Regions from separate parts of the Shewanella sp. Shew256 genome, predicted to be linked through region 2. Evidence: riboswitches for the same ligand, from Rfam matches in the RefSeq annotation. Region 2 holds a riboswitch; the other holds the start of a gene.
The links. A riboswitch is a leader RNA that binds a small molecule or an ion and turns the genes downstream of it on or off. The one in region 2 is predicted to bind thiamine pyrophosphate.

Region 1: it holds a riboswitch for thiamine pyrophosphate, as region 2 does, so the genes downstream of both, thiC (phosphomethylpyrimidine synthase ThiC) here and B5P39_RS11090 (TonB-dependent receptor) in region 2, are expected to answer to the same signal.

The regions. Positions count from the first base shown of each region.
Region 1 is NZ_NAJR01000004.1:86,014-101,230, reverse strand. Features, by position in the region: gene B5P39_RS08600 (hypothetical protein) at 123-719, shown strand; gene B5P39_RS08595 (hypothetical protein) at 762-1,277, shown strand; gene B5P39_RS08590 (carboxymuconolactone decarboxylase family protein) at 1,487-1,936, opposite strand; gene B5P39_RS08585 (helix-turn-helix domain-containing protein) at 1,973-2,857, opposite strand; gene B5P39_RS08580 (glycoside hydrolase family 97 protein) at 3,140-5,251, opposite strand; gene B5P39_RS08575 (tRNA (adenine(22)-N(1))-methyltransferase) at 5,496-6,320, shown strand; gene B5P39_RS08570 (NUDIX hydrolase) at 6,435-6,965, shown strand; partial or broken gene B5P39_RS08565 (DUF4062 domain-containing protein) at 7,247-8,206, shown strand; gene trhA (PAQR family membrane homeostasis protein TrhA) at 8,370-9,053, opposite strand; gene B5P39_RS08555 (hypothetical protein) at 9,330-10,532, shown strand; TPP riboswitch at 10,708-10,806, shown strand; gene thiC (phosphomethylpyrimidine synthase ThiC) at 10,965-13,118, shown strand; gene thiE (thiamine phosphate synthase) at 13,121-14,803, shown strand; gene B5P39_RS08540 (HesA/MoeB/ThiF family protein) at 14,800-15,217, shown strand, end outside.
Region 2 is NZ_NAJR01000005.1:117,284-132,500, forward strand. Features, by position in the region: gene B5P39_RS11045 (M61 family metallopeptidase) at 1-1,552, opposite strand, end outside; gene hinT (purine nucleoside phosphoramidase) at 1,698-2,054, shown strand; gene B5P39_RS11055 (PaaI family thioesterase) at 2,051-2,578, shown strand; gene B5P39_RS11060 (PaaI family thioesterase) at 2,565-3,029, shown strand; gene B5P39_RS11065 (YcfL family protein) at 3,160-3,552, shown strand; gene deoD (purine-nucleoside phosphorylase) at 3,915-4,619, shown strand; gene tsgA (MFS transporter TsgA) at 4,670-5,845, shown strand; gene B5P39_RS11085 (Crp/Fnr family transcriptional regulator) at 5,901-6,581, opposite strand; TPP riboswitch at 6,796-6,906, shown strand; gene B5P39_RS11090 (TonB-dependent receptor) at 6,960-9,185, shown strand; gene B5P39_RS11095 (YkoF family thiamine/hydroxymethylpyrimidine-binding protein) at 9,282-9,542, shown strand; gene pnuC (nicotinamide riboside transporter PnuC) at 9,611-10,276, shown strand; gene B5P39_RS11105 (phosphotransferase) at 10,366-11,610, shown strand; gene B5P39_RS11110 (DUF6279 family lipoprotein) at 11,721-12,593, shown strand; gene B5P39_RS11115 (HvfX family Cu-binding RiPP maturation protein) at 12,644-13,237, shown strand; gene B5P39_RS11120 (NAD(P)H nitroreductase) at 13,366-13,914, shown strand; gene B5P39_RS11125 (GNAT family N-acetyltransferase) at 13,949-14,446, shown strand; gene B5P39_RS11130 (M3 family metallopeptidase) at 14,542-15,217, opposite strand, start outside.

The DNA of each region.
Region 1 (15,217 bases), on a different contig from region 2:
AAATTTAAAGGTCCAAAGAATTTGCTCTAACTTGATTTGTTGGTAAATCAATGTGGGTGTATTTGTGTTAGTTAATTAATTTAAAGCGGATGTATATTTATTAAGCGAGTAAAGGTATTGCGATGAAATCTACAGATATTATTCAAGAAGTTAAAAAAGCTTTGGCTAATGCAAAGCAGAAAGGTGCTGTCTCGGTGTCAATTGATTCTATGGAAAAATTCATGCATCAACTTGATGAACGTGCTCAAAAGCAAGGTGATTTCAATCAACTTGAACATGCAAGAATATTAAAGGAGTTTGAAGCTGAAAACGCTCGAAATATTGCTCACTCTCAAAATGTTAACGCACATAGCGTTGAGATGTTCAAATCAGTCATAGCTTCAGGTCAAGGAGCCCTTAAATCGAGCATGATCATAAATGGCGGTGCAGCTGCGGCATTGCTTGCTTTTACGGGTAAAATATGGAGTGAAGGCTCAATTGTTCAAGTTACAAATGCGTTGACTCAGTCAATATTGTGGTTCTGTGTTGGCTTGTTAGTTGCCTGTGTGGCATCGGGAACAACTTACCTTTCCCAATTTGCTTATGCGAAAGGTCATGATAGGACTGGAGATGTCGTTAACGTGTTCACTGTTCTTATAGTTTTATCCTCTTACGTTATATTTGGTTTTAGCTGTTTCAATGCATCTAGTACATTCACTTTACATTTCGGTTCGTTATAAAAAGAGCTTAATAATATTAAGTATTGTGAGTATGGATCTCGAATGATGCGTTATTTCACGGCAGTCTTATTCGCACTGTTCTCTGAAGTCGCACTGTTTTCAGAAGTCACAGTTGCTGAGCCGCTTAAGTGGCAGACAAATTTTGCTGATCATGACGCGGTGATTTTTGCCTCAAGCACGGGTTTAGATAGCTTGAAAGACGTGATAGCCGCTGTTCCCAAGTCGGTGTGGATTCGCTCGGTACAAGTGTCAACCCTTGCACAGTTCGATGGTCTTCAGCACGAGTTGCACACTTATCTGCAGCGACATTACCCTCAGGAGTTAGCCGATGCTTTGGCTTCGGCGGGCAATATGCATAACCCCAAGGTGGTGGCCCTACGGGAGGGATTTAAGGAAGCCGTTCTCGCCTCAGATTTTGTTAAGCAGATGAATGCCGATTTTAGTGCGCGCTGCGAAAATATCACTTCCGTTGATATTGAGAAGTTTTTTATCACGACACAATCCGCAACGCCCCAATTTGAGGCCATGCTTTGGTTAAAGACCGAACAGTGCCACTAGGCTACAAAAATCCCTTATCTAGCGTGTGTCGCTATCAATATTTCCCTGACCAAACTGCTATCCCTCTATACTGAGTTAGCCAGTCAATGCTGTTAGATATTGGATACTCGCCAAAACATGACTGCTACGAGTACAGGTATTGAGGGCACTAGAGTAGGTGCCCTTGCTGGCTTTGAGGAACAGGCTTCCGATAAGCGTATTTAGCGCGATTAGAGCGGCTGTAGATGGAAGGCGATCGCGATGCGGTTCCAACCATTAATGGCGATGATGAGACTGGTCAGATCGACAATCTCCTTCTCTGAATAATGCTCGGCGAGCGCGGTATATTCACTGTCGTGCACTGGCGATATGGCGACGCGGGTTAAGGTTTCCGTCCAGCGCAGCGCTGCTTGCTCCCGTGCATCAAAGAGACCATCGACTTCGTGCCAAGCAGCCAGTAAATCTAAACGGCGCTGGGTTTCACCGTCGTTGCGCGCTTCTTCGGCGTGCATTCGCTGACAAAACGCGCAGCCATTGAGTTGTGATGCCCTCAGTTTGACTAAATGCACCAATAATGGCGAAAACGCCGAGTCAGCGGCTGCTTTATCTAGGCTAATGAGTGCCTTGGCGAGCTCGGGTTGGAGTTGGTAAATCTGTTGGCGCGGAATACGTTCTGACATAAAGCCTCCTGTAAGTTGAGGCTTGAATCTAAGGGATTAATCGGCCGTTATATTGGAGATTTGCGACATCTTGCGTTTTTTATATTGTCCCGGTGTTTGCTGCATCACCCGTAAAAAGTGCTGATGTAAATGGGCTTGATCGTAAAATCCACAATCGAAGGCCACCTGCGCTAGGCTAAGGGACGGCGATTGACTCAACAGGTTGCGGGCAATTTTGACTCGATTCAGCTGCAATAACTGCGCGGGCGATAAACCCGTTTCTTGCTTAAATTTGCGTTCAAATTGGCGTCGACTCATGGGGAGTTGCCCGTAAAAGGTCTCCAAATTGGCTTGGGTTTGAATGAGTCGAGGCAGAGTTGCCGGCACTAGGCTCATGCGCGTCGATAAGCTTAAGTCTAATTGCTGCGCTCGTAGCAATAGCCAACGTTCCACGAGGGCGATACGCTGGCTAGGCTTGGGCGTATCAACGAGTTGGTATAAGAGCGTTGTTAAACCAACGATGGGCCACTGCGTTACATCGATAACGCTTGCTGTCGTATCGGCCTGCATGGCGGCAAGCTCAACCCCCAGTAAATGGAAGGCGCCACCGGGCTGAAAACGCACCGTAATTTGCTCGGTACCCGGCGCGAAGCTGTGACAGTGCCGCTGCTGACTCGAGTAAAAATACACCGAAGGCGTGTCGCCAATACCGGGTGATGGCAAATAAAAATGCAGGCTTGTGCCGCCATCGGGATAGAAGGTTTGGTCGATTGGCTCGAGTAAATTCGCCGCGACATGCAAATGAAAATAGCGCTGCACCCAAGGGCGCAGTGGGGCAATGGCTTGAAAATGATTAAAGCCTAAGTGGGCAAATTGGGTCTCAAAACGCTTAAAACTGCGCATTTCGAGTTCATCGGCCGTGTATCGCAAGGTCGTTACCATTAAGCATTGGGGAGTTTAGCTTAAGCTAACTTAATGCAATTTGCATCCGTGTCGAGTGTGACTCAGTAGTGGAGGGCAGTGGTCCTGCTCAAATGAAATCCGCCAACGGTTGTTAGGCGCTGTAACTAAAACGAAGCAACTCAATAATAAAAAAATAGTCACTAAGAAGGGCTTCTTGGTGACTATTGTAATGGCCACTATCGCTTCGATTGCTGTTGCAAGAGTGACTGTCGCAAGAGTGACTATTGCTCGGGACTTTTAGCGTCCATTTAGCGCTTGAGTTTACAGCGCTTTAAAGCGGATCGCTGTGCCGCCACTGCTGGCTAGCTGTAATGTCAGGCTATCTTTGGAGATAACCTCTTTGGTTTCAATCACATAATCATAGGGATTGGTTTTCCAATCGGCTTTTGCGCCATCACGGTAGATCTGTGCTTGATAGCGTTTATTTGGGTCGAGGAAATCCAGTTTGACTTTAACCTGACGGGCATTTTCATCGGTCAGCGCGCCTAAGTACCAATCCTGTTGGTCCTTGGCTTGGCGGGCAAACACGACATAATCACCCACTTCACCAGCCAGTGCGATACTTTGATACCAGTCTGTTGGTACATCGCGAATAAACTGGAAAGCATCTAGATGTTTTTGGTAATTGCGCGGCAAATCTGCGGCCATTTGGATTGGGCTATAGAGCACCACATACAGGGCGAGTTGCTTCATCAAGGTGGTTTGCACGCGGTTTTCGGCATCTAAGCCCTTGGGGGCTAAGTCAAAAATCCCTGGGGTAAAGTCCATAGGGCCCGCCAGCATACGGGTAAAAGGCAACATGGCAGTGTGTTCTGGGCTATTTGGTGGACTGCCCCAGGCATTGTATTCCTGTCCACGTGCGCCTTCGCGGGTAAGCCAGTTCGGATAGGTGCGACGAAGCCCAGTATCTTTAATCGGCTCATGGCTGTTGATGCTGATATGGTGCTTGGCGGCTTCAGTCACGCTATGCAGATATTCGCCAACCATAAACTGACCATCGTGCCATTCGTGACGGGTAATACCGTTCTCATCGATGTGTTTGATTTGTCCACCGTCAGCCACATAGCCGGTTTTGACTTGGGTCACGCCATGTTTTTCATACAGGGCGAAGGCATCATCCATTTGATTACGGTAATGGGTTACTGAACCTGCGGTTTCATGATGACCAATCAGACGTACGCCTTTTTTCGCGCCGTAGGCGGTAATGGCGGGTAAATCGAAATCATCATAGGCTTTGGTAAAACTGAATTGATCGCCATTATGGAACCAATCACCATCCCAACCTTGGTTCCAACCCTCAACCAAGACACCATCAAACTGGTACTTGGCGGCGAAATCCATATAACGCTCTGTTTCGCTGGTGGTTGCGCCGTGTTTTGGGCCCGAGCCCCAAGTGTTTTCATTGAGGTGCATTCCCCACCAAATACCGACATATTTGCCCGGTTTAACCCAAGAGACATCCCCCAGTTTATTGGGCTCATTCAGGTTGAGGATTAGGTGAGAATTAAGCAGTCCCGTGGCCTTGTCGGCGATTTGAATCGTGCGCCATGGAGTATAAAAGCCCGCTTGGGTTTTAACCCGAATACCATCTGACCAAGGGGTGAGATCGGCCTTGAGCTTGCCATCGCGCTGTTGGTCGAGGGTCATCGAGGCAAAATCAACTAACGCCGCCTCGTGAATGCTTAAATGGGTGCCATCGACCAGTTTAAAGGTAAAAGGGGTGTGGGCTCGGTCGACCTGATTGAGCGCGCTGGTGCGATACAAATATTCGTAGCGGTTCCATCCACGAGAAGGGATCCACCAGGCGGTGGCCTTATCACTCTGACCAATATTAAATTCGGTGAGTTCATCTGTAATGGCAAGCGATGTATCAGCTGGCAGGGCGTTTTGAGCGGCTAAGTGATAACGAAAGCCGATGCCATCGTCAAAGGCTTTAAACTCGAGGTTTAAGTCGATTTTTCCGTCGGTTAATACCACGCTCAGTTGATTGTGTTGATCCTTTATCCACTCTTGTTCACCCCAAGGTTGCTGCCATTTGTCATCGGTGCTGGCGCTGTTGCTCGATTTGATACGTAGACCTTGGCCTAATTCGCCCAGTGAGGCAAAGACTAGCCCTAAGCGGCTCGGTTCGATAATGGTTTTGCCATGGAAACGGATTTGGTATTCGGGGCGGCCCGTATCATCACTCAGACTCAAGACGATTTGTTTATCGGGGGAGCTTAGGTTGAGAGTCTGCGCTGTGGCACTGGTGCTGAGCAGGCTGCCAATACTGAGTGCTAGCAAGCTGGGCGTAAATAGGCCGGCGGCCCAATGGCGGCTATTTCGCGTTGGCGAGTTGATGTGGCGTGCATGGGTAAGAGGATTGCTGAACATTCCCTGATCCTTGTTTTTATAGTGAATATGGGTCAATGCATACTAGTGGCGATGGGTTTTTGCTCGCAATGGTTTGCATACGTATTCACCATAGTGAGCGGTTAGGCGGCAGTCGGATAGTAAGGCGTAAAGAGATGGGTTTTAACCGCTGACTCGGGTAGAATGCGCGGCTTTCTTATTGTGTTTAAGGGGCTTTAGCTTAAGCCGATATGGGCAGTGATATAAACGCGTTTGGGAGTGAGCGGTGAAAATCAGTCAGCGATTACAGCAGATCAATCGAATGGTGGGCCCTGGATACGATCATATTTGGGACTGCTGCTGCGATCATGGTTTACTCGGCATGCTGTTACTGCAAAGAAATGCCGCACCTAAGGTGCATTTTGTCGATTGTGTCGCGCCCTTGATGCAGCAACTTAGCCTTGAGTTAGCAAGGTTTTTCCCCGAGCCGTCTATCTCAAACACTCAAAACGCTGAGCAACAGGCCAATCCCCAGAGTGAATGGCAAGTGCATTGCCTCGATGTGGCGGCCTTGCCACTGGCGCAATACGGAAAGCAAGCCAAGCACTTAGTGATTATTGCGGGTGTCGGTGGTGAATTATTGGTTGAATTGGTGCGCAGTATTGTGGCGAATCAGCAAAGTCAAAGTGATGCTCACAGTGGAAATGATTCGAGTAATCATGACCTTAGTCAATGCGCCTGCCAGCTCGAATTTATTTTGTGTCCCGTGCATCATAATTACCATGTGCGCAGCGCGTTGTCGGAATTGGGCTTAAAACTTAAAGATGAATATTTACTCGAAGAAAACCAACGTTTCTACGAAATACTGCATTTAACTCAGGCCAATGCCTGCTCAAAAACGAATACCTGCTCAAAAACAAATCAAGCTGTGCCCTTAAGTGCGACGGGCTCAATCATGTGGCAAGGGCTAAATGCGGATAAAACCAACCAAGCCAAGCGTTATCTTGACCAAACCATAGGCCATTATCAGCGTATTCCTGAGCATCGCATGCCCAACAAGTCGCAAATTGTGGCGGCCTATCAACACATTTTGCAGCAACTGAATTGTTAACCTCATAGGTCAACATGTGGTCATTGAGTACTTAGCCTTGGCGTTGAAACGGTTTTACTCTGTAAATCCATCGAGTTGGTTTATGCTATTAGGCCGTTAATCTTGAGTTTTATTATGCGTTTATTGAAGTCTACCCAAGCCGCCAATCTCAATCTTAAACAGGCGAAGATTTTTTATCGCCAAGCCGCCCGTGCCATAGTGCTGTCGGGGGAGGATATTTTGCTGCTCTATACCCAAAAATATCGAGATTATGGTTTGCCTGGTGGTGGAGTGGATAAAGGCGAGAGCCTCGAAGTTGGACTTATCCGTGAGTTGCAAGAAGAAACCGGCGCCATTGCCGCCAAAGTGTTAGCGCCCTTTGGTCGTTATGAGGAATATCGTTCCTGGTTTCGTGAGGGCGCAAATGTTGTACATATGGACTCTTACTGTTACCTGTGCGAAATCGATACGAGCCTTGGTGAGCGCGGCTTAGGTGAGCCAAGACTAGAAGCTCATGAGATAAAAAATGGCATGCGCCCAGGGTGGATCAATATTCACCAAGCGATTGCCCATAATGAAGAAATTCAGCGAACGTTTGCAAATAAAGGGCAATCCATTAACAGGGAAACCTTTCTGCTCAAACGAATCGTCGCAGAGTTGCTGTAGGTATAACCTGCTTGGAACATTAAGGAACAAAATTCACGCCATTTGAGACTATAACAAGAATTTTAAACTTTATTTAGCTAACCGATTCATTTTCAAATACGTCTCAAGTAGAGCTTCTACATTCAAAATGTTGACACACCAAAGCAATAAGCCGAAAATGACTTAACTTACTTAATTGTTTAATATTTTTGGTAAAGGACTTGCACATTGGCCATACCTAGAGTTTTCATTAGCTCCACATGCTACGACTTGAAGCATATTAGAGAAACCTAAAATACTTTGTTAAGACTATAGGTTATGAGCCTGTGCTATCCGATGATGGTGATGTTTACTACAGTGTCGATGCGCATACCCATGACGCTTGCCTTACCGAGGTAGCCACTTGCCAACTGTTTATCTTAATCATAGGTGGGCGCTATGGTGGAGAACATAAAGGCAAGGAAGGTTCAATTACTAACAATGAATATCGAGAAGCTGTTAAAAATAAAATTCCAGTCTTCGCTTTGGTTGAAAGTGCTGTGTATTCAGACCATTACACTTATCTATCTAATAAGAAAACTAATCCTGATTTCTACGAAAAAATCACCTACCCAAGCATAGATAACATCAAAATCTTTGGTTTTATTGACGAAGTTAGAAAAAATAGCCTCAACAACGCTATAGTTTCATTCAACGATTTTTCTGATATGGAAACATATTTGAAGAAACAGTGGGCAGGTATGATGTATGACTTGCTCGCTGAAAGAACCAGAAACGGTAACGCCAAAATAACCAATAGGTTAATTGATGATCTGACTATTGCTGCTAAGAAGTCTGAAGAATTAATTAAGGTATTACTTAGAACAACTAATACAGAACAGTTAGAGGTAGAGGATAAAATTAGCAAGATTGAGTTAATAGCTAAAGCAAGAAGTTTTCCTAATTTAGTTGAAACTTTGTACAATTCTCGATACTTGTCTGTGTTGGATCTTGGAGAGTTTCCTGACCCAAAAGAACACAAATATTGGTATGATTTTTTGGTTGCAACAAATGATTTCGTAATTCATGTTGATGACGATAGTGGTTATGAAACTTATTATTTATACGATAAAGCAAATACTTATATTGAACTTGGGCCAGAGCTTGACTCTAAGAAAGACGATCCTATGTTCCGCGAAATCCAATCAGCATTTGAAGCCTTAAAACAAGTTGACCCTGAGACAAGGAAATCTATATTAGAAGAAATGATTATTCCTTTTTAATCAAAAGATTAAGTTTTTTTTGGGTAAGATAAATTAAGCTTAAAAACTATTGTTACCCATTGCGGTGCTTGATGGTCTTATTGCACAGTGGTTTAAAGCGCAGCCATCAAAAAGCCATCCTGAAGATGGCTTATGAGGATCTGTTGTGCGAGTAGGCTAGCGTCTAGATCACGGTTGAATAAATACAAAAGAAATGGCTCATCGCGCCCGCCAATACAAATAAATGCCAAATCGCGTGATTGTATGGGATGCGTTTACCAACATAGAAGACCACCCCTAAGGTGTAAAACAACCCGCCCAATAGTAGAAGCTTAAATCCTAGCGGTGACATCGCCGCCGTCAAATCGCCCATTACAGTCACACACAGCCAACCCATCACTAAATAGAGCACTAGGCTCATTTTTTTAAAGCGATGAATAAACAAAGTCTTAAATAAAATCCCACCAATAGCCAAGGACCAAATCGCCGTCAGGATAATGGTCGAAAGTTGTCCTTGCAGGCTGATTAACATCAGTGGGGTATAGGTGCCTGCAATTAAGCAGTAGATGGCACAGTGATCGGCAATCTTAAGTTTATGTTTCCAGCCTACATGCGTCACGCTGTGATACAGGGTAGAACTTAAAAACAACAGGATAAGGCTTGCACCATAAATAATAACACCTGTGAGCTGAATGCTGGTGAGGTGGTCGGCGCCCTTGAGGATCATAAACACTAAGCCGACCACGCCTGCGATCACCCCTAGGCCATGGCTGATGCTATTGGCTATCTCCTCACTAAGGCTATAGCCACTGATATTCAATGGTTTTTCATGACTCATTTGCGGCTCTATCAAACTCTGGCTTGGCATGCTGTTGATCCACTCGATGGCGATAATGACTGAGTCTATCAGTTGATAAATTGGAAAGCCATAATTAGCTTACACGTGTAAGCTAATTTATTTTAAGGGTAACATCATCAACTGAGACTTAGGCGAGCTCTTATCTAGTTGTACAACATTATGGAGCCTGTTTACGACTGATTAATGTCAACGCCTTGGAACTTTGTGCGATACGCTTTCTCTAATCCCCCGTAGATGTCATGGATTTGTTAAGTACTTTGTCCATTAAGTACTAAGGGATGGATTTTGCCTGTTCGCTCGAATATAACCCCAGAAGATGATCTTAGTTTTGATGCGTACGGCCGTGTTAGAAACGACGAGACCGCACCATTTTCCGTTATGCCTTTTTGTGCAACGTCTTTCAGCGCTACAGCCCAGGGCACTACAGATTTAAACCCTAAGCCTTTTAGCGCTCATGCAGAGCCTTTGGGGAGCGATATAAGCCTTAATTTGCATGAAACTAACCCAAAAGATATCGATAGCACATTTCAAACATCTTCAAATCTAAGTGGGCGAGAGTGGTCGCAGTATTTCAATCTTAAGCCATTGTTTTGGGTCATCTTGGGCCATGGCTTACTGCTGTTATTATTAATTTTTTTATGGCGAACCCAGTCGGAACACTTAGGGCTGTCCTTTACTGAATCTTCAGCCAACACACGGACTACCACCAAGGCGTTAAAGGCATATTTTTTTTATGCGCCGCCAACGCAAACCGCTCCAACGGATCCGCCTCAAGATTCCTCCGTTGAAGAACCTACCGTTTCTAGTGAGCCGATCACTTTCCCGCCTAACACTACGCAGCTGAAAGTGGATGTTGAACCCGCCGCAAAAGTGCCACCAAAACCCGCGGAAAAGCTTGCGCCAAAAACTACAGAGCAGATTGCAAAACCTCCTGAAGTCAGCGCACAAGGGTCAAATAGAGCAGCTTCAAACACTTCAACACAGGGCCAAACCCAGCAGAGTGCAAAAGAAGCTATTAAACCTCAAAAGGCAGAAGTCCAATCAAGCTCGGCTGAAGCGGCAAGTACTGAGCAGTCAGATACTGGTGAGCAAAGCAGCGGTGCGGCTGGTAGCGTGGGGTTATTTACCCAGCGTTATTTTGAACGTCAGCGTGAGCAAGCCTTAGATGATTTAGTGCTAGAGCAGGCAAATCATTACACTAAACGGTCGACTATGTCTGAAATGAGCCCCGAGATGGAGGTGTTGATTGTGCCCAATGCCGACGATTTTAGCGGCCCCACCAGTTTAGATTTAGAGCTGGATCCCAATCGAATTGTCCGTAAAGGGGATACCTGCTATCGGGTCGTTAAAGTCGGCACCCAAATTAATCCCTATGCTGAGAATTTAGGGTTTCCCTTCAATTGCAGTGGCAAGAAAATGAATCAAGAAATTGACGATGCTATTAAGGCGCAACTGGATAAAATGATGGTAAAGCGGCCAAAAGGTTAAAAAGTAGTGATGATAAATTTTCACTGAAAATAGTTTTATCCATGAGCCATAAAACATATTTAAATTAAAAATGTTTAAATACAATGCGTTATATATTCTTTATTTTTGATTGATAATTTAATTTTTATTCTGAAATTACGCTTGTTTGTTCACTGCGCTTCTGCCTATACTTTTGCCCATCTTGTCGGAGTGCCTCTTGGCTGAGACCGTTTATTCGGGATCCGTTGAACCTGATCAGGTTAAAACCTGCGAAGGAAACAAGCATAATAACATCCATTAAATCGTACCAGCGGCCACCTTTTGCCCTGTATTAACCCATCGATTTAGTCGTTATTGAGTCCGCAAATCCGCTTCGGGTTTGCAGCGCTCAGCTTCAACACTCAAGTCTCCAGACAAGCAACCCCATTTTTATTTGTTAAAGTGAGATTGCTTATGTCCAGTTTAGAATCGTCCTCAGAATCGATTGCCGTGAACACCCAAGGGCAAACGAGCCGCCGTGCGGCGCGCGCCCAGGCCCAAGCCTTTATCGATACCCTTAAACCATTACAACACCCTAATTCGCAAAAGTTGTATTTGCAGGGAAGCCGTGAGGATCTCCGTGTAGGGATGCGGCAAATTCTGCAAACCGATACGCGGATTGGCGGCACTGCGACCGCGCCTGTAGTCGAGAAAAACCCTCCCATTCCTGTGTACGACTGCGCGGGGCCTTATTCCGATCCAGCTGCGCAAATTAACGTGCGCCAAGGCTTAGCCAAACTCAGATTACCTTGGATTATCGAGCGCCAAGATACCGAAGTGCTCGATTGTGCGACCTCAGATTTTACCCAGCAGCGCCTGAAGGATGATGGGCTCGATCATCTGCGCTTCGAAGCCGGCTCAAGTGCGATTGTTCGTCCTCGCCGTGCCTTACCGGGTAAGCGCGTGAGCCAATTACACTATGCCCGCCAAGGGATCATTACCCCCGAAATGGAGTATGTGGCGATTCGGGAAAATATGGCGCTCGCCGAGGTGCAAGATGAAATCTTAAACCGCCGCGGCCAAGGTGAATCCTTTGGCGCCGTAATCGGTAAATCGATTACCCCTGAATTTGTCCGCGATGAAATTGCCCGTGGCCGCGCCATTATTCCGTTAAATATCAATCACCCTGAAGCTGAGCCCATGATTATTGGCCGTAACTTTTTGGTGAAAGTGAATGCCAATATCGGCAACTCGGCGGTTACGTCCTCCATTGAGGAGGAAGTCGAAAAGTTAGTCTGGTCAACCCGTTGGGGCGCGGACACTGTGATGGACTTGTCCACTGGGCGGTATATCCATGAAACCCGCGAATGGATCATTCGCAACTCGCCAGTGCCGATTGGCACAGTGCCGATTTATCAAGCACTTGAAAAAGTAAACGGTGTTGCCGAGCACCTGACCTGGGAAGTATTTCGCGATACCTTGATTGAGCAAGCGGAGCAGGGTGTCGATTACTTTACCATCCACGCGGGCGTGTTATTGCGCTATGTGCCCATGACCGCCAAACGGGTGACTGGGATTGTATCCCGCGGCGGGTCGATTATGGCCAAATGGTGCTTGAGCCATCATCAGGAAAACTTCCTCTATACCCATTTCCGTGAAATTTGCGAGCTGTGCGTTGCCTACGATGTCTCGCTGTCATTAGGTGACGGTATGCGTCCTGGCTCTATTGCCGATGCCAATGATGAGGCGCAGTTTGCCGAGCTTGAAACCTTAGGCGAGCTGGTCAAAATCGCCTGGGAATACGATGTGCAGACCATTATCGAAGGGCCTGGGCATATCCCGATGCAGCTTATCAAGGAGAATATGGATAAGCAGCTCATTCACTGCGCAGAGGCGCCATTTTATACATTAGGGCCACAAATTACCGATATCGCACCGGGTTACGATCATTTCACCTCTGGGATCGGTGCGGCGATGATCGCATGGTATGGCTGCGCCATGCTCTGCTATGTGACGCCGAAAGAGCACTTAGGTTTACCCAATAAGCAGGACGTCAAACAAGGGCTGATTGCCTACAAGATTGCCGCCCATGCGGCCGATATTGCTAAAGGCCACCCAGGCGCGCAGATCCGCGACAATGCGTTATCTAAGGCGCGTTTTGAATTCCGTTGGGAAGACCAATATAACTTGGGACTCGACCCTGACACCGCGCGTGCCTATCACGATGAATCCCTGCCACAGGAGTCGGCCAAGGTTGCGCATTTTTGCTCTATGTGTGGCCCTAAGTTCTGCTCGATGAAGATCACCCAAGATGTGCGCGACTATGCGGCAAGTTTAGCGGCGGGTACGTTGTCAGTGGCTTCGTCAAGCCAAAATGTTGAGAGCGTTGAAGCGCTTGCATCGATAAATTCAGCTCCACAAGGGCAAGCTAGCAAAGAAGCAATCCAGCAGATCAGAGTCAAAACCCAAGATGAATTAGCGGCGGCCATGGCGAAAAAATCGGCCGAGTTTGCGGCCTCGGGCGCCAAACTGTATCTACCGCTAGGCGATGCTAATGCAGCCAATGAATCGGCAAAGCATCAGGATGGGACAGAGCTCAAACCCACAGTACAGGTTGCGGAGGTTTGATAATGACCCCTGCTATACATGTTAGCCACTTAGCGCCTAAACCTATCGTCTGGACCATTGCGGGTTCCGACAGCGGTGGCGGCGCGGGGATCCAAGCCGACTTAGCCACCATCAAGGATTTGGGCGGCCATGGATGCAGCGTGATTACCACGTTAACGGCCCAAAATTCGGTGGCGGTGGATTTAGTTGAGCCTGTGAGTGATGCAATGCTACTCACGCAGCTTTCGACCCTGTTCGCCGATCTACCGCCTCAGGCGATTAAAATTGGCTTACTCGCGAATCAGCAGCAAGTGCATTTAGTTGCCGATTGGTTGGCTGGTTTTAAAACCCAGTATCCACTCGTCCCCGTTATTCTCGACCCTGTAATGGTCGCAAGCTGTGGGGATGAACTAGGGGATAAGAGCACGGCGAGCCAGCCACTGGATTTTACTCCCTTTAAGGGTTTGATTAGCCTGATAACGCCGAATGTGCAGGAGCTGGCAAGGCTTACTGTCGCAAAAGACATACAAGCGTCACGACTGCACACAAAAGCAGAATTCGCCGCTGCGGCAATGCAACTCTCAACGCAATTAGCTTGCAGCGTATTAGCCAAGGGCGGCGATATTTACTTTGCGGCTCAGGCAAGTGTAGGCATTAATACAAGGGATAACTTTAGCGATCAAAAAAGCGATATCACAAGTCATCGCAGTGCCACAGATAATCAGGGTTTGGCGGAAGATTTGCTGATTTGTCATCAAGTTACTGGTTGCTCACCGCTCGACGCGAATGGCGGCTTTTGGCTCAGCAGTGCAAGGATAAACACGCGGCATAATCACGGCAGTGGTTGTACTCTGTCTTCAGCCATCGCCTCGGTGTTAGCCTTTGGCTTTGTGTTGCAGGATGCCGTTGTGGTAGCAAAAGCCTATGTTAATCAAGGTTTAACCCAAGCTCAGGGTATTGGCCAAGGCCCAGGGCCACTCGCGCGTACCGCTTGGCCGCAAAGCTTAACGGCGTTTCCTCATGTTACGGCTTATTCTCTAAACAGCTTGAGTGAATCCAGTGATGTGCAATGCGGCGCGTTTAAGCGCCTTGAGCCTGACTTAGGAATCTATCCCGTTGTCGATAACCTACTGTTACTAGAGCAGTTATTAGCGGCAGGCGTGAAGACGGTGCAGCTCAGGATAAAGTCTAATGCGCTAACGACAGATGTACTCGAGGCACAAATCCAAACCGCGATTGCCTTAGGTAAACATTATGATGCGCAGCTTTTTATCAATGATCATTGGCAGTTAGCGATAAAGCATGGCGCATTTGGGGTCCATCTTGGCCAAGAAGATTTGGTGGTGACGGATCTTAACGCCATTCATGCAGCAGGATTGGCGCTGGGCATCTCGAGCCACGGTTATTTTGAGTTGCTGCGTGCCCATCAACATGCGCCATCTTACATCGCCCTTGGGCATATCTTCCCGACGACCACCAAGCAAATGCCATCGGCGCCGCAGGGATTACTCAAATTAACTCATTATGTTGAGCTGTTAAAGGCGCACTATCCCTTAGTCGCAATTGGTGGCATAGGACCTTCGAATCTTGCGCAAGTCAAAGCGACTGGGGTGCGCAATATTGCCGTGGTGCGGGCGATTACCGAGGCAATAGACCCAATAATGGCCCTTGCCGAATTGACGCGAGCCTGGGAGTCACGCCTATGAGCATGACGCAGGCGCAATCCCTTGCCGATAAAGACTTTATTCGTTATTCGCGGCAAATATTCTTACCCGAGGTCGGCGAGGCTGGCCAGTTGCAGCTGAAACAGGCTCATGTGCTTATCGTAGGCCTAGGCGGCCTTGGACAATTGGCGGCGCAGTATTTAGCCTGCGCCGGTGTAGGACGCTTAACGCTTGTCGACAGCGATAGGGTGGAATTGTCCAATCTACCGCGACAATTGCTCTTTAGTGACGACGATATTGGCCATCACAAAGCCCTAATTGCTAAACAGAAATTAGCCGTGTTGGCGCAAGGTTGTGAGATTGATGCCGTTGCTGAGCATCTGACTCTTGAGTCTGCGAACGCGGTATTTGCTCGTCTGTTAGACCATAGCAAAGAAACGAGATTAGTACTTGATT
Region 2 (15,217 bases):
CGCTTAAACCTGCAAGGTGAGCAGGGCTGCCTTGGGTGACTGTGGTCACTTTAAGGCCCATTGGCGCGGCTTGCGTCTTAGCGCCAAAGGCAATCTCATACCCTTTGGCTGAGCCTCCACCGACATCCTGTGCGCCATTGCTCGCTCTCAGGGTCAATTCAACCCCAAACTCGGCAAGTAGCGGTGCCAGTGGGATATCGTCGGTATTGTCTAAATAGGCGAAGAGATCTTGGCAATCACGCCCTAATAAACGCTCAACAATCCTTTGATGACATACGTCTGTGGTGCCACGATTTTGCAGAGCATATTCCTGCCACAGAATGGTCATCACATCGTCGAGATTGTATTTACCTTGGGTTTCGCTTCTTAGTGTTAAATCAAGATACAGGGCAAACAGGGCGCCCTTAGTGTAATAACTGATAATGGCGTTTTGGGCGTTCTCATCCTGCTTATAGAACTTAGTCCAAGCGTTAAAGCTGGAGTCCTTAATGCTTTGTTTAAAGCGGCCTTGACTGCGATAAACCCTTGTAAAGGTTTCGCTCAGCATATCTAAGTAGCTTTGCTCATCGACTAAGCCTGCGCGATAGGTGAGGAAATCATCATAATAGGAGGTGATGCCCTCATAGGCCCACAGCTGCGGTGTATAGGTCTCAGCCTCAAGTTGGTAGGGTAAAAAGCATTCCGGCTTGATGCGCTTGACGTTCCAGCTGTGGAAATATTCATGGCTGCAGAGGGATAAATAGGTGCGGTAGTCGTTGTTAATCGGCGCATCCATCGACAGCGGTAAATCCTTGCGCGAGCACATGAGTGCCGTCGATGCCCTATGTTCCAAACCACCAAAGCCATTGTCGAGTACTGTCGTCATAAACAGATAACGCTCAAAGGGCGCGGGCGTGCCAAACAGCTTGATTTGATACTCGCAAATGGCCTTTAAATCTTGGCAGAGTCTCGGCATATGGGCGCGGTGGCGACCGTTTAGTACGATATCGTGTCTGACGCCGCAAGCTTCAAAACTGGCGTGGGTGAATAGCCCCATCTCAACTGGATGATCGATAAGTTCGTCATAGCTTTGCGCGCAAAACTCACCAAAGGCAAATTCATCACTGCTTTGGCGTGTCATGCTGGTGGCAAGGCGCCACTCGTTTAGGCTCGGCTCGGTCGGCGCCGCCATTGTTACTGTGTGTAAGCCTGCCTCAAAGCCGTGGGCGGCTAAAAATACACTGCTACCGTTAAAGAAGCCGTGGGTCATATCCAGGTGCGCGGTGCGTACCGACAAGTCCCAAGCATAAACTTGATAGGTTAAAGTAAGTTGGGCGCTTTGATGTTCGACCGACCAGGTTTGTTTATCCAGCTGAGTGAGCGTAAGCGGCTCACCGTTAGCGCCTGTGGCTTTGAGGTCGATAATATTCTTAGCAAAATCCCGCACCATATAACTGCCAGGAAGCCACGCGGGCAGGCTAAAAACTTGCTTAGGGTGAGGCGTTTGTACCGTCATGGTGACGGCGAACAAGTGCGCCTTGGGATCGACGGGAATAATGTGATAGTGGATCATAATTTATCCTGTAAAACCGCTGCGTTTTAATGGGCGTCATGCTGCCAAAAATGCGCACAACAGGCAAATGAAACGCAAAATATCTGGAGACACAAAGCGTTGAATTGCTAGTATACTATCCCAATTAACCCAAGGAGGACTCCCCATGGCCGAAGAAACCATTTTCAGCAAAATTATCCGCCGCGAAATTCCCGCCGACATTCTGTATCAAGACGAGCTGGTGACGGCATTTAGAGACATTTCGCCAAAGGCGCCAACCCATATTCTGATTGTGCCGAATCATTTGATCCCAACTGCAAATGATATGAAAGCCTCGGATGAACCTGCACTCGGCCGGATGATGACTGTGGCGGCTAAACTGGCGGCAGAGGCGGGGATTGCCAAAGACGGTTATCGTTTGATCATGAACTGCAACAAACATGGCGGACAGGAAGTGTACCATATCCATATTCATCTCGTCGGCGGAGAGCCACTGGGACCCATGCTGAGCCAAGGTCAATGAAGGTTAATCCCGAGTTTTTCCCGCTGACTCAAATGGCGCAGCGATTTGTCGATCAGCTCGCCCAGTGCCGCCGCTTAGGGCTCAGCGTGCTCGAGGCCAGTGAGCATCATGTACTGATTGAGTTGCCCTATAGCACTGAGTTAATTGGTTATCCCGATACAGGTGTTATCCATGGCGGGGTGATCACCACCCTGATGGACACCGCCTGTGGCAGCGCTGTAGTGAGTGCGATTTTTCAAAAATATCAATCCTTAGAGATTTCGCCCACCCTCGACTTACGGGTCGATTATATGAAGCCCGCCCAGCCCCATAAGCCAGTTTATGGCTTTGCCGAGTGCTATAAGTTGTCATCTAATATCGCCTTTACCCGCGCCATCGCCTATCAGGACAGCATTGATGATCCTATCGCCCATGCGGTGGGCTCCTTTATGCGGATCAGCCCTGAAATGGTGGGCGATGCCTTTAGACAAGCCTTGATGGGAGAAGCCGTGCCGCCCTTAGGAGAGACAGATGAACTCAAATAAGCCGACCGAGCAGAAAACCCTCGATGTGCAGGGGATTGTAAAACGCGCCACCGAGCTGAACGACTTTGGTCATCTACTCGAACATGTACCTTATGCTAAGTTTATTGGCATGAAGGTCGAGCGCTTTGGCGACGAGCTGATTTTCAAACTCCCCGCTAAGGACGACAATATCGGTAATCCAATCCTGCCCGCGATTCATGGCGGAGTGATTGCTGGTTTTATGGAAATGTCAGCCATAGTGCAATTAATGGTGTTTATGCAAACGGCAAAAGTGCCAAAAGTAGTTGATTTCTCCATTGATTACCTGCGTGCCGGCCTTCATAAAGACAGCTTTGCCGAATGCCGTATCACCCGTCAGGGTCGACGGGTCGCCAACGTGAATATCAATTGTTGGCAAACCAATCGTAAGCAGTTGATCGCTACCGCAAGGGCGCACTTTTTGATTGATTAATCGCGAGGGCGGGGCAGGATGAGCAGGTTTTGCCGATGTGTACGTTAAGCATAAGTTCAGCTGGCGTCGCGTAGTGTCATTGCCCATCCGTTGTTCGGCACCTAGGTTTTTGTGAGTGAGGGAAAACAAAATGAAAGCAATTTACAGTGGATTAATCTTGGCTGCAGCACTGACACTCGGTGCCTGCACTAATACGGCGGGCATTTCGGTGAACTCACTGGGAGAAACCCGCGTCGATAACAACAGCTTCGCCCGTGATATCAGTGTTGAAGGGGTTGAGGCGCGCCGTGTTGGCGATCTTATCCAAGGTTCGGCCTTGATCGTCAGCAAGTCCTCAAGCGATATGCGAGTGCAATATAAGTTCACTTGGTATGATGCCAGCGGCTTTACCGTCGAAGATGAAGCCACCAGTTGGAAATCGGTGAAATTACACGGTAAACAACAGCTGCAAGTGTCGGCCGTGGCCCCAAATGCACAAGTGGCGAAATTCGATGTTTATGTGCGCGAGACCTATTCAAACTAAGCTTGAATCATAGGGTTGAGTTGTCACTATCGCGTTAGAGCATTTGGCATTTCAAAGCTAAGTTAACGCGCGTTGATAAAGGCTTTCGCTCCATTTATAAAGACTTACGTTTTCAGGGCGTAAGTCTTTTGCTTTTATCTATCCTCATCCTCATCCTCATCCTCACCAACCCATCTTCCTTCTGATCGTTTGTGCGGGATTGAGTTTGTCCCGTGACGGTTGCTACGCCGAGAAGCAAAGTTGCGATAACTAACTCAGTTCGACGGAAAAACTCAAACAGCGACAGAAAAGCGGACTTTAGTCCTAAAACTATTTCAGGGTTGAGCACTACTATCAGCATATTATTTGATGAGGATAGACCTATGACCGCGCACATTAATGCACAACCTACTGATTTTGCTGAAACTGTAATTATGCCTGGCGATCCGCTACGGGCGAAATATATTGCCGAAACCTACCTTACTGATGCCGCAGAAGTCACCAACGTTCGCAATATGCTGGGCTACACAGGTTATTACCAAGGGCAGCGTATTTCTGTAATGGGGCACGGTATGGGGATTTCCTCAATGGTGCTCTATGGCCATGAGTTGATTAATTTTTTTGGTGTGAAGCGCATCATTCGTATCGGCAGTTTAGGCGCAACCCAAAAACACGTGCAAATGCGGGATGTGATTTTAGCGCAGGCGGCGGGTACCGACTCACCCACGAATGCCAAGCGTAGCAGTGGCTATCATATGGCAACCTCGGCCACCTTTTCCTTACTGCACAAAGCCTATACCCAAGCCAATGAAAAAGGCATTAGCGTGAAAGTTGGCAACGTATTTAGTGGCGATCTTTATTATGATCCCGACGAAGATATGATCCCAGCACTGGAGCGTTTTGGGGTATTGGGTATTGATATGGAAGTGGCTGGTCTTTATGGCTTAGCACATCAACAGGGCATTGAATCATTGGCCATTCTCACGGTATCCGATCATTGCCTAACGGGTGAGGAAACCACCGCCGAAGAACGCCAGTTATCCTTCAATAATATGATCGAACTCGCGCTCGCGACTGCGCTGAATTAGGTCACTCGTTAACCTTTGCACCTTTCGCATTTCACGATGGAATGACAAAAATGAATAATAAAATCACCTTAACCGCCATTAGTTTTCTCGCGAACTTTATTATGGCGGGTTTTGCGACGCAATTTGGGATGTTGATAGAACCCATAGCGGAGAAGTTTGCAGCCGATGTGAACGACGTTGCCTCAATCTTCTCCTTACTTAATGGTGGCGCATTGGCAGGGACCATTGCCGCCTTCTTCTTTATTGAAAAGTTGGGCATCAAGCGGATCACCTTACTCAGTTACAGTCTAGTCGCGCTTTCTGCGCTGGCATTACACCTTACCAGTTCGCTACAAGTGGTGATGGTAGCCATGACCTTAATTGGATTCTGCGGCGGGATTGGTCTGTGTATCGCAGGCACTATTGTGGTGTCAGTATGGCAAGCCAAAATGCAGAGCACTATGTTAGTGGTGCAGGATGCGACCTTTAATGTTGCTGGGGTGGTGTTTCCGCTGATCACAACCTACGCCTTAACCAATGCCTTATCATGGAGTTACAGTTACTTAGCCGTGGGTTTGGTTGCCTTAGGCACGGTAATTATTAGCTTATTCACCAATTTTTCTCTGTGCGAGCAATCATCGAATACGGAGGAGAAACAACAATCGGAGTGGAATTTCGGCATTATCAGCGGTGGTATCGGCTTATTTTTAGGCATGCTGGCACTGTATACCTTCCTCACGTGGGCACCGTTATTTGTAAAACAAAAATTTGATATCCCATTTGAAGAGGCGGGCAATATCATTACCCAATACTGGTCGGCCGCGCTGATAGGTGCCTTGATTTCAACCCTGATTGTGACCCGGGTAAAAATTCATCATTTCTTAGTCGGTATTATTGGTTTAGCTATGGTGATCACCTTTGTGATTGTGACTACCGACAAGTTGAATTGGATTGCTTATTTAACCTATGGTTACGGCTTTGTCTGCGCGGCACTTTACAATGCGTTTATTGCCTATGGCGTGTCGTTTGTGAAGCAAGCCAGCAGTAAGAATGTCTCCTACATTTTGATCAGTGGCAGTACGGGCGCCATGTTTAGCCCAGCGATCAGTTCGTTCTTCGAGCGTATTATCGGCTTACAAACCGTGATGTATGTGATCCCCGTGCTTTACGCCGCAATCTTTATGTTGTTGATTGCATCGAGTCGGATGAAACCTGCGATGTCAGCACAATCACTTTCGGCAAGTTAAGCTAAAGGCCCATACTTGGTTGTTATCCGCCGAGTATGGGTGTTGTCGAAGTGGGTTAAATGCCTGCTTCGACAAAAGCTTTAAGTGCATTCAGGTTTTTAATCCGAATGCCTTCTTTTTTACGCTCGATTAAACCGCGCTCTTCCAAATGTTGCAGTGCCCGTCGATAGACCCTGTCTGTGGTACCAAAACGCTCTGCCTCTAAATAACGCTTACTAAAACCATCGACGGGTAAATCGTTTAAATACTCATGGTAGATATCGAATGCCACGTTATAGCTGATGGGGTAAAGCAGTCTGCGGGTAAAAATATCGACGGTATCTTGGTAATCAATCGCTATGGCACTGGCAAAAAATAGCGCCAGTTGCGGGTGTTGGCCGAGGGAATGTTGCAACTTTTCAGTGCTAATTAGCGAGATCTCTAAGGGCTCACTAGCGATGATGTCGAGCTGGCACTGGTATTGGGTAAAAAACTCCATCTCACCAAAGAGCTGCGAATCACAATCGATAGTCCCTAATTGGAAACAACGTCCATTTCTGGCGGTGTGCCCCAGCGATACGCGGCCTTGCTTGACTAACACCAGCGAGTTTATGGCTTCACCTTGTGTCATCAGGTGAGCGCCTTTTTTGAGCATTTTGACTTCGCTGATACAGCTAAGAATCACAGCTTCAATAAGAGGATAGTCTTGTTCCCATCGCTGGCTATAACGTCCCTTGGCTAACGGTTTTAGCTGCATTGAGTTGACCCTTCTACCATACTTAAAATCGTCGCCTTCTATAGCATTAGAACGCATATTGGGTCAAATCAGCCAAAGGAGAGAAGGGCGTTTATATTGGCCGATTGTGAGCTGTCAGAGGTTTCAACAAAGGCATTAATGGCGTGAGCTAAGCGTCATTTACTGATGTGCAGTGACAAGAGTGTCTACTTTATGATTTTCGTCATGTATACTTAGCGCCGCCAAGGGGTGTTTGCTAACAAAGTGGCAGACTGAGATGTCATCAGACGAACCCTTAGAACCTGATCCGGCTAATACCGGCGTAGGAATGGGCCAATCAACAGCACACTTCTGAATCGCTTATTCGTTGCCGGATCTCAAACATGTATTTGAGGTCCTATGTCTAACCAAAAGTTTTACAACAAGTCTTACACCCAAAAGTCTACCAAGGGTTCCATCTTCTCCTTATCGTTAACGCGTGCGCCATTGGCGCTGGCCATTTCGGCAGCCTTGAGTACAGCCGCGTGGGCGCAAACCGATGCTATCGATAAACCAGAGCCTAGCAATGATATGGAAATCATGGTGGTGACGGCGGATTTTCGCAGTGCCAGCTTAGAAAAAATGCCATCGAGCATTACCGTTATCGATGCCCAGCAAATTCAAGATGAAAGTGCCCAGCACTTTGAAGACGTGATGAATTCTATCGCCAACTTCAACTGGTCGGGTGGCAGCTCGCGTCCTAAGTATTTTCAGATCCGCGGCGTGGGTGAGCAGGAGCAATATCAAGGCGCGCCTAACTCGTCTGTGGGTTATATCATTGATGATATTGATTTATCCGGTATCGGCATGGTGTCGAGCATGTACGATCTGCAGCAGGTCGAAGTGTTACGCGGCCCGCAGGGTACCCGCTATGGTGCCAATGCGTTAGCGGGCTTGATTTACCTTAAGAGTAATGACCCGACCGATGTGTTTGAACATGGCGCCGAGGTCTCTTTAGGTAATGACGATTTGCAAACCTTCAGTGGCTTTAGCTCTGGCCCCTTGAGCGATTCGGGCAAGTTGTTGTACCGCGTGTCGCTGCAGCAACATCAACAAAACGGTTATCGCGACAATCTCTATTTAAATAAAGAAGATACCAATGGTCGTGATGAATTTACTGGCCGCGCTAAATTACGCTGGTATGCCACCGACAATTTGCAACTCGATTTAACCCTGCTGCATGCCGATTTTGATAACGGCTACGATGCCTGGAGTTTAACCAACGATCCTAAACATACTATTTCGGATCAGCCGGGTGTCGATAGCCAGCGCACCACTGGCGCCGGATTTAAAGCGACTTACTCGGGCGCAGAGTCGTTTGAGCTTACCTCGCTGACTTCATTTGCCAATACCGATCACCATTACAGTTACGATGGCGATTGGGCTAACCCTGAATATTGGGCCTCCAAGCAATGTGAGGATGAGGGCAATCTCGCCCCTTGTCAGTACGATTACTTCTGGGACAAAACCGGTCAGCGTAAGACCTTATCCCAAGAGTTCCGCTTAAGCTCGACCGATCAAGGCCGTATTTTTTCGGGTTCAACCGACTGGTTACTTGGGGTTTATGCTATGAACCTTAAAGAAGATAACCAACTGTATTCTGAATATAATACTTGGCCCGATGAGGTGTTAGATTCCGAATATGAAGCAACCAATTACGCCGTATTTGGTCAGTTGGATACGGATTTAGGCGCCGATTATGCCTTGTCTGTGGGGTTGCGTGCCGAGCGTCGCAATAGCCATTACTCAGATACCAACAATGATAATTTTGACCCGAGCGAAACCATGTGGGGCGGCCATATTGCGCTGAGCAAAGTGCTGAATGAATCCCATAATGTGTACGCCAGAGTGGCTCGCGGTTACAAGGCGGGCGGTTTTAACATGACCTTGCCAGTTGAACTCAATGATAAAAAAGAGTTTGATACCGAAACCCTATACAACTACGAAATTGGTCTTAAATCCCATTGGTTTGAAGGGCTTATCGATACGAATCTGGCGCTGTTCTATATGGATAGGCAGGATCAGCAAGTGGCCGCATCCCAGCAGGATCCGAACAAGCCACAACGCTTTATCCTCTACACTGAAAATGCGGGTAGCTCACACAACTACGGTGCGGAGTTGGACGCCACTTGGTATGCCACCGATAATCTCCAGTTTTACTCAAGTCTGGGTTGGTTAGAGACAGCGTACGGCGATTACCAGTACCAAGATAAATACGGTAGCGCCGTGGATTTAACGGGCCGCGATTTGGCTCATTCGCCACACTTAACCTACAGCTTAGGCGGTACCTATCGTGCGAACTCGGGTTGGTTTGCCAACGTCAACATGAGTGGTAAGAGTGAGTTTTACTACTCAGACAGCAACGACTCGCGCTCTGAGCCATACACTATTGTGAATGCGCGTGTAGGTTACGAGGCGAGTGCCTGGTCGGCGTATTTATGGGGCCGCAACCTGTTCGATGAAGAATATGGCGTGCGTGGTTTCTATTTTGGTAATGAGCCGGATAACGGCTGGGCGGAAAAGCAATATATCCGCTACGGCGACCCACGCCAAATTGGGGTGACACTAAACGTTAAGTTTATGTAATCCCATTAAGAATGAGACATCAGATGTCAGGCTGTGCTCGCGAATTGCGTCACCGCCTGACGATTGCATTATTAGCATTTGACCCAAGGAGTGAAGATGAAACTCACCGCCGAAATTAGCATGTATCCCTTTAATGAAAATTATCTCGACCCGATCAAATGGTTTATCCACCGCTTGGACAGTTACCCAACGATTCAACGTGTTACCAATGCTATGGCGACGCAAGTCTGTGGCGACTATCAAGACGTGATGGCAATGCTGGCGACCGAGATGCAAGCCGCCCATGAAAAATGGGGCAAAGCTGTATTTGTATGTAAGTTTATTGGTGGTGAGCTGAATTTAGCCCACAGCGAGTAATGCCCTAAGTTAACTTGAACGCTAAAGCTAAGTGGTTCAAGCAAGCGATATAGAGTGAGAGTAAGGCAATGACAGAATTATGGTTAACGCTGGTCAATAGTGTTAATGCGGCCCTAGGAGAAGTCCATGTGATGACCGCATGGGAAGCCTTAGCCGTGGTATTGGCCATGGCCTATTTGCTACTGGCCATGAAGGCTAGCGTTTGGTGCTGGGTGGCGGCATTTACCAGCACGGCCATTTACACTGTCTTGTTTTGGAAAGTCGCACTGCTGATGGAGTCGGTGCTGAATATTTATTATATGGCTATGGCACTCTATGGTTACTGGCTCTGGACTCAAGGTGGCGATAAACATCAAGGGGTGAAAGTGACCACTTGGCCGCTGAAAACCCATTTAAAACTGATTGTCGCGACGGGGATTGTTTCCCTTGGCGTTGGCCATGGTATGGCAACTTTTACCCAGGCTTCCTTTCCCTATCTCGATGCGGCCACCACTTGTTTTGCGGTGATGACGACCTATTTAGTCGCCAAAAAAGTGTTGGAGAACTGGTTGTATTGGGTGGTTATCGATCTAGTATCAATTTACCTTTACCTCAGCAAGGGACTAATGCTGACCTCCTTATTATTCGTGCTCTATGTTGGCCTAGCGGTTGTAGGCTATTTCCTGTGGCGCGCCGCCCTTGCCGATAGCCGTAATCCCCATCTGGAGTCGAGCGCCGCAAAGCTACTCGGCTAAGGCGGTAGATATCAAAAGATGATGGCCAATACACAAGGGCTGCGAATGCCTAATAACCTATTCAACATGACTCTAGTGGTCTGCCGCTAATGCCGCCCATTGTTGATCAGAACAAGGATACACAGCTTGCGGTATTAGCACAGGCAGGGCTTACTGATATCAGCCAAATTCAGCCGTTAGCGAATGGATTAAGTAACCACAACTACCATATCGAAACGCCGACGGCGCATTATGTCTTGCGAGAAAACGCCAATGCCGCCGACAGCTTTTGTTCGCGGGAGCAAGAGTTGTTCTATTGGCGCCATCTTGCCAAGGCAAAGCTTGCCCCCGAGTTGCTTTGGGTGAGTGGCGATCAGCGTTATTACCTAAGCCAGTTTATCTTCGCGCAATCTCTCCCAAGCCTTCCTATAGCATCTCAGTTTGCGCCGCTGATGGAGGATATTGAGGGGAGGGAGGAGTTGGTTATCGAAAAGCGTATTGCGGCAAGTGGTATTGATACACTTGAGCAACCCGAGGTGCCACGCAAGCCAAGTATGGCATCACATTATCAAGATCTGAGCTTGCAAGACCTGAGTTTGCAGTACGTAGCCTGGAAAGATCTAGAGTATCAATGTAGCGCGGCGACCTTTTGCTTGGGTGAAGTGCACATTGAGGCTTGGCTGCTATCTCATGCCGATATCAAGGGGGCAGCAGACAAGCATGCTTGGTATCCGTCTGAACGGCTCGCCCTATTGGAAGCCATAACGCCGAATCGCGCCCACAGCCTGTTACTGCAATTGCTGCAACAGCTTCGCGAGCAAGCAACTGGGCCGTACCACATCAGTATCACTGAGCAATGGCAGGAATATCACACACAGTTGTTAGACTTTGCCGCAGCGGATAAGGGCGAGGCGTGGCAGAGCCGATTGGCACAATTGCTCAGCATACAAAGGCAGATCCATGGCTGGACGGCAACCTTAGCCGATTGTTTAGTCAAACCGCAGTTTTGCCATCGCGACTTAAATCCCCATAATCTGCTGCTTAAAGATAACCAGTTGTATTGCATAGATTTTGAGTATACAACCGCTTCCCATCCACTGTGTGAACTGGCCGTTGTGCTCGCCACGCACCAATTAACACCTGCGCAGCGGCATCTGTTAGTGCGGCAGTATCTGGCAGGGCATCCCGGCTTAACTTCGGGTGCCATCAAGGCGATACCCGCCGCCATCGAGATGTATTGGGTGTTTGCCGTGTATTGGGCATTATTGATGGCGGCGCATACCCAAGGTGAGCGGCAGAAGGAATACTTCGACTGGTTCGATCATTTCTGGCCACTTATCAGCCACACGTCTTAAGTCTTTTGTTTCTCACTGCCTCTGTTTGGTTATGGTTGCTGTGTTAAAAAAATAAACTTTCTATTAACCTCAGTGTCATAGGATGACCAAGGCTGAACGGATGCAAATTGATGAAAAAAGCTGTGTTGTTAGTGGTATTGCTGTTTGGCTTAACGGCCTGCTCGACCAAATTTAGTTACCATTTTCTCGACTGGGCCATAGGTTGGGAGTTGGATGACTATGTCAGCCTAGATAAAAACCAGCAAAAGGTCGTCGATGGGCTTATCGACAAGTTTGTGCTTTGGCACCAATCCGAAGAACTCGGCCATTATGTTGCGCAGTTAACCGAAGTTGAGCAGCAGATCCAAACTAATACTTTAACTCCCGCGCTGTGGGCCGAGCATGTCACACTCGCCAAACGGCATTGGTTTCGGTTATTTGAGTTTGCGCTGGCGGAAATGTTGCCGATTATCTCATCGTTAACCGATGAACAGGTGAAGCAAATTCTTACCCAGTCGCGAAAAGACGAGCAGGAATTGATTAAGGAATTTGCCGGTAAAACCCCCGAGCAGTTACAGCAGGAGGCCGATGAGAATCTTATCGAGCAATTTGATGACTGGTTGGGTAGCGTAACGGATGAGCAAAAAACGCTTATTCATCAATATAATCAACAGCGCCTGTCGACCTTAGATATGTGGCTGGATTACCGCCACGAATGGTTACGTCAATTTGAAGTTGCCCTTGGGCAGCGCAGCGATATTACGCTGCTTACCGAGCGATTGACCCTGCTGATGACGAGCCCTGACGAGCTTAAGTCGGAAAAACACCGCGCCATTTTAAGGCAAAATACCGAAGCATTCGGCGGCTTGTTACTCACGATCAATGCTAGCTTGTCAGCAAAGCAGTCCAAACATTTTTATAAAAAGCTGAATAAGCTTATTCAAGATCTTCGTGAATTAAATCAAGAGGGGATTGAAAAAGTGGCAAAAGCCGCGAAAGATTAATCCCGAAGCCAAGGTCTATTGGGCAACTCCATCTGATTTAGAGATTGCCCATGTCCCTTGTTAACCTTTATCAAAAATTCCTCAATGTGAGCCGTTATGCTGAGGGCCTTGCCCCCTTAGCCCTTAGGCTTTATCTCGCGCCAGTGCTAATGCAGGCTGGCTATAACAAACTCGCACACTTTGAAGACACAGTGGCTTGGTTTGCTAATCCCGACTGGGGATTGGGTTTACCTATGCCGACGTTAATGGCAACCTTGGCGGCGGGCACGGAGTTTTTTGGCGCGTTTTTGTTACTTGTTGGCTTAGCGACGCGGCTGATCTCTATCCCTTTGATGGTAACCATGCTGGTGGCGGCGTTTACTGTGCATTGGCCTAATGGTTGGCTGGCGATTGCCGATGGCAGTTCATGGCTCGCCAATGAGCGGGTGCTCGAGGCGGTTGACAAGCTGGATAAAGCTAAATCCCTGTTACAGGAATACGGCAATTACGATTGGTTGACCAGCTCGGGTAACTTGGTGGTGCTTAATAATGGTATTGAGTTTGCGGCGACCTATTTTATTATGCTGCTGGCACTCTTTAGCCTAGGAGGCGGGCGTTATACCAGTCTCGATTACTTTATCGCTAAGCGTTATGGCGTAAAGTAAGCCAAATGACTTTGCCTGTAACACTTTCAATCCCACCCTAGCGTGGGATTTTTTGTACCTCTTTAGCCGCAATTTGCTATGCTTGTGCCAATTTACACGCACCCATTTTTAAGAACAGGGATAATCACTTGGACGCTATCGAACTTTTACTCACCCGCCAATCCACCCCAAGATTAATCGCGCCAGCGCCGAACGAGGGCGAGCTTAAAATCATTTTAGATGCGGCGATTCGAGTGCCAGATCATGGCGCCTTAGCACCGTGGGAATTTATTATTGCCACAGGCCAAGGGTTAGACACCTTAGCGGATATCTATGTCAACGCGGCCAAAGCCAGCGGCGCCGATGAAGATTTTATCAATAAAGCCAAAGGGATGCCAATGCGCGCTCCTATGGTGATTACAGTTGTGGCGAAAACCCAACAGCACCCCAAAGTGCCAGTGCTTGAGCAGCAAATCGCAGCGGGCTGCGCCACGATGGCGATGCAACAAGCGGCATTCGCGCTAGGATTAGGCGCGGTGTGGCGCACCGGGGATTTTGCCTTCGACGCCAATGTGAATGCGGCATTAGGCTTAGCGCCAGAGGACCAAATCGTTGGCTTTTTATACGTGGGCACCCCAGCGGTAGCCGCACCGAAAAAACCGCAAAAGGATGGCAGCCAGTACGCCCGCTACTTATAACCTAGTTTATCCCCTCTGAATGGGAGTCCTTAGTATGCAAGTTGCACAAACCCCAAGATTACTGCTGCGGCAGTTAACGCCCGATGATGCGTCATTTATTTTGGTATTACTCAACACCCAAGGATTTATCGACAATATCGGCGATAAGGGCGTGCGTAGTTTGCAGGATGCCAAGGACTATATCGCCAATGGGCCAGCGATTAGCTATCGCGAACATGGTTTTGGCTTGTTTGCCGTGGTGCTGGCCGAAAATGGCTTTCCGATTGGAATTTGCGGGCTGATCAAACGGCCGACGCTGGCAGATGTGGACTTAGGCTATGCCTTTTTGCCGCAGTATTGGGGCAAAGGTTATGCGTTTGAAGCCGCTAAAGCCTCACTGGAGTTTGGTAAAACCTTAGGGATTGAACGGATTGTCGCGATAGTCAGTCCGCATAATCAGGCCTCTAAGTCGCTGCTGAATAAATTAGGCATGTCGTTTGAAACCCAGTTGCAGCTTACCCCTAACGATGCCCCTGTGGAGCTGTTTAGCTAAGCAGTGGTTTAATTCGTGAGTGAGTGCGTTAATGCGCAATAAAATGGGGAGCTAAGCTCCCCATTTTATCTGTTTGCATTTCCTGAGGAATGCGATTAATCCGCTAACAGACCACGGCTACGCAGCAGCGGCTCGATGCCTGCTTCTTTACCGCGGAAGTTTTTATACATCAGCATAGGATCGTCACTGCCACCCTTAGACAAGATGTTGTTACGGAAGGCATCGGCGGTCGCTTTATCGAAAATGCCATTTTCTTTAAAGGCTTCGAAGGCATCGGCGCCTAAAATATCCGACCAGAGGTAGCTGTAGTAACCAGCAGAATAACCGCCTGCGAAGATATGCGAGAAGTAAGTGCTGCGGTAACGTGGGCTGATCTCATTAATCAATCCCATGGCGGCTAAGGAGTCGGCCTCAAACTTGGCGGCATCCTTAGGCGTGGTATCGGTCAGGGTGTGCCAATCTAAATCGAGCTTAGTGGCGGCCATATATTCAACGGTCGCAAAGCCTTGGTTAAATTTGCTGGCGGCTTGGATTTTTTTCACCAGTTCCTGCGGGATCACTTCACCAGTTTTGTAGTGCTTAGCAAATTGCGCGAGCACTTCAGGCTGAGTCATCCAGTTTTCGTTGACCTGTGAAGGGAATTCCACATAGTCGCGAGGAACTGCCGTTCCGCCTTGTGAGCGATATTCGACATTGGATAACATGCCGTGCAGCGCATGGCCAAACTCATGGAACAGGGTGCTGGCTTCATCGAAGGTGAGTAACGCTGGC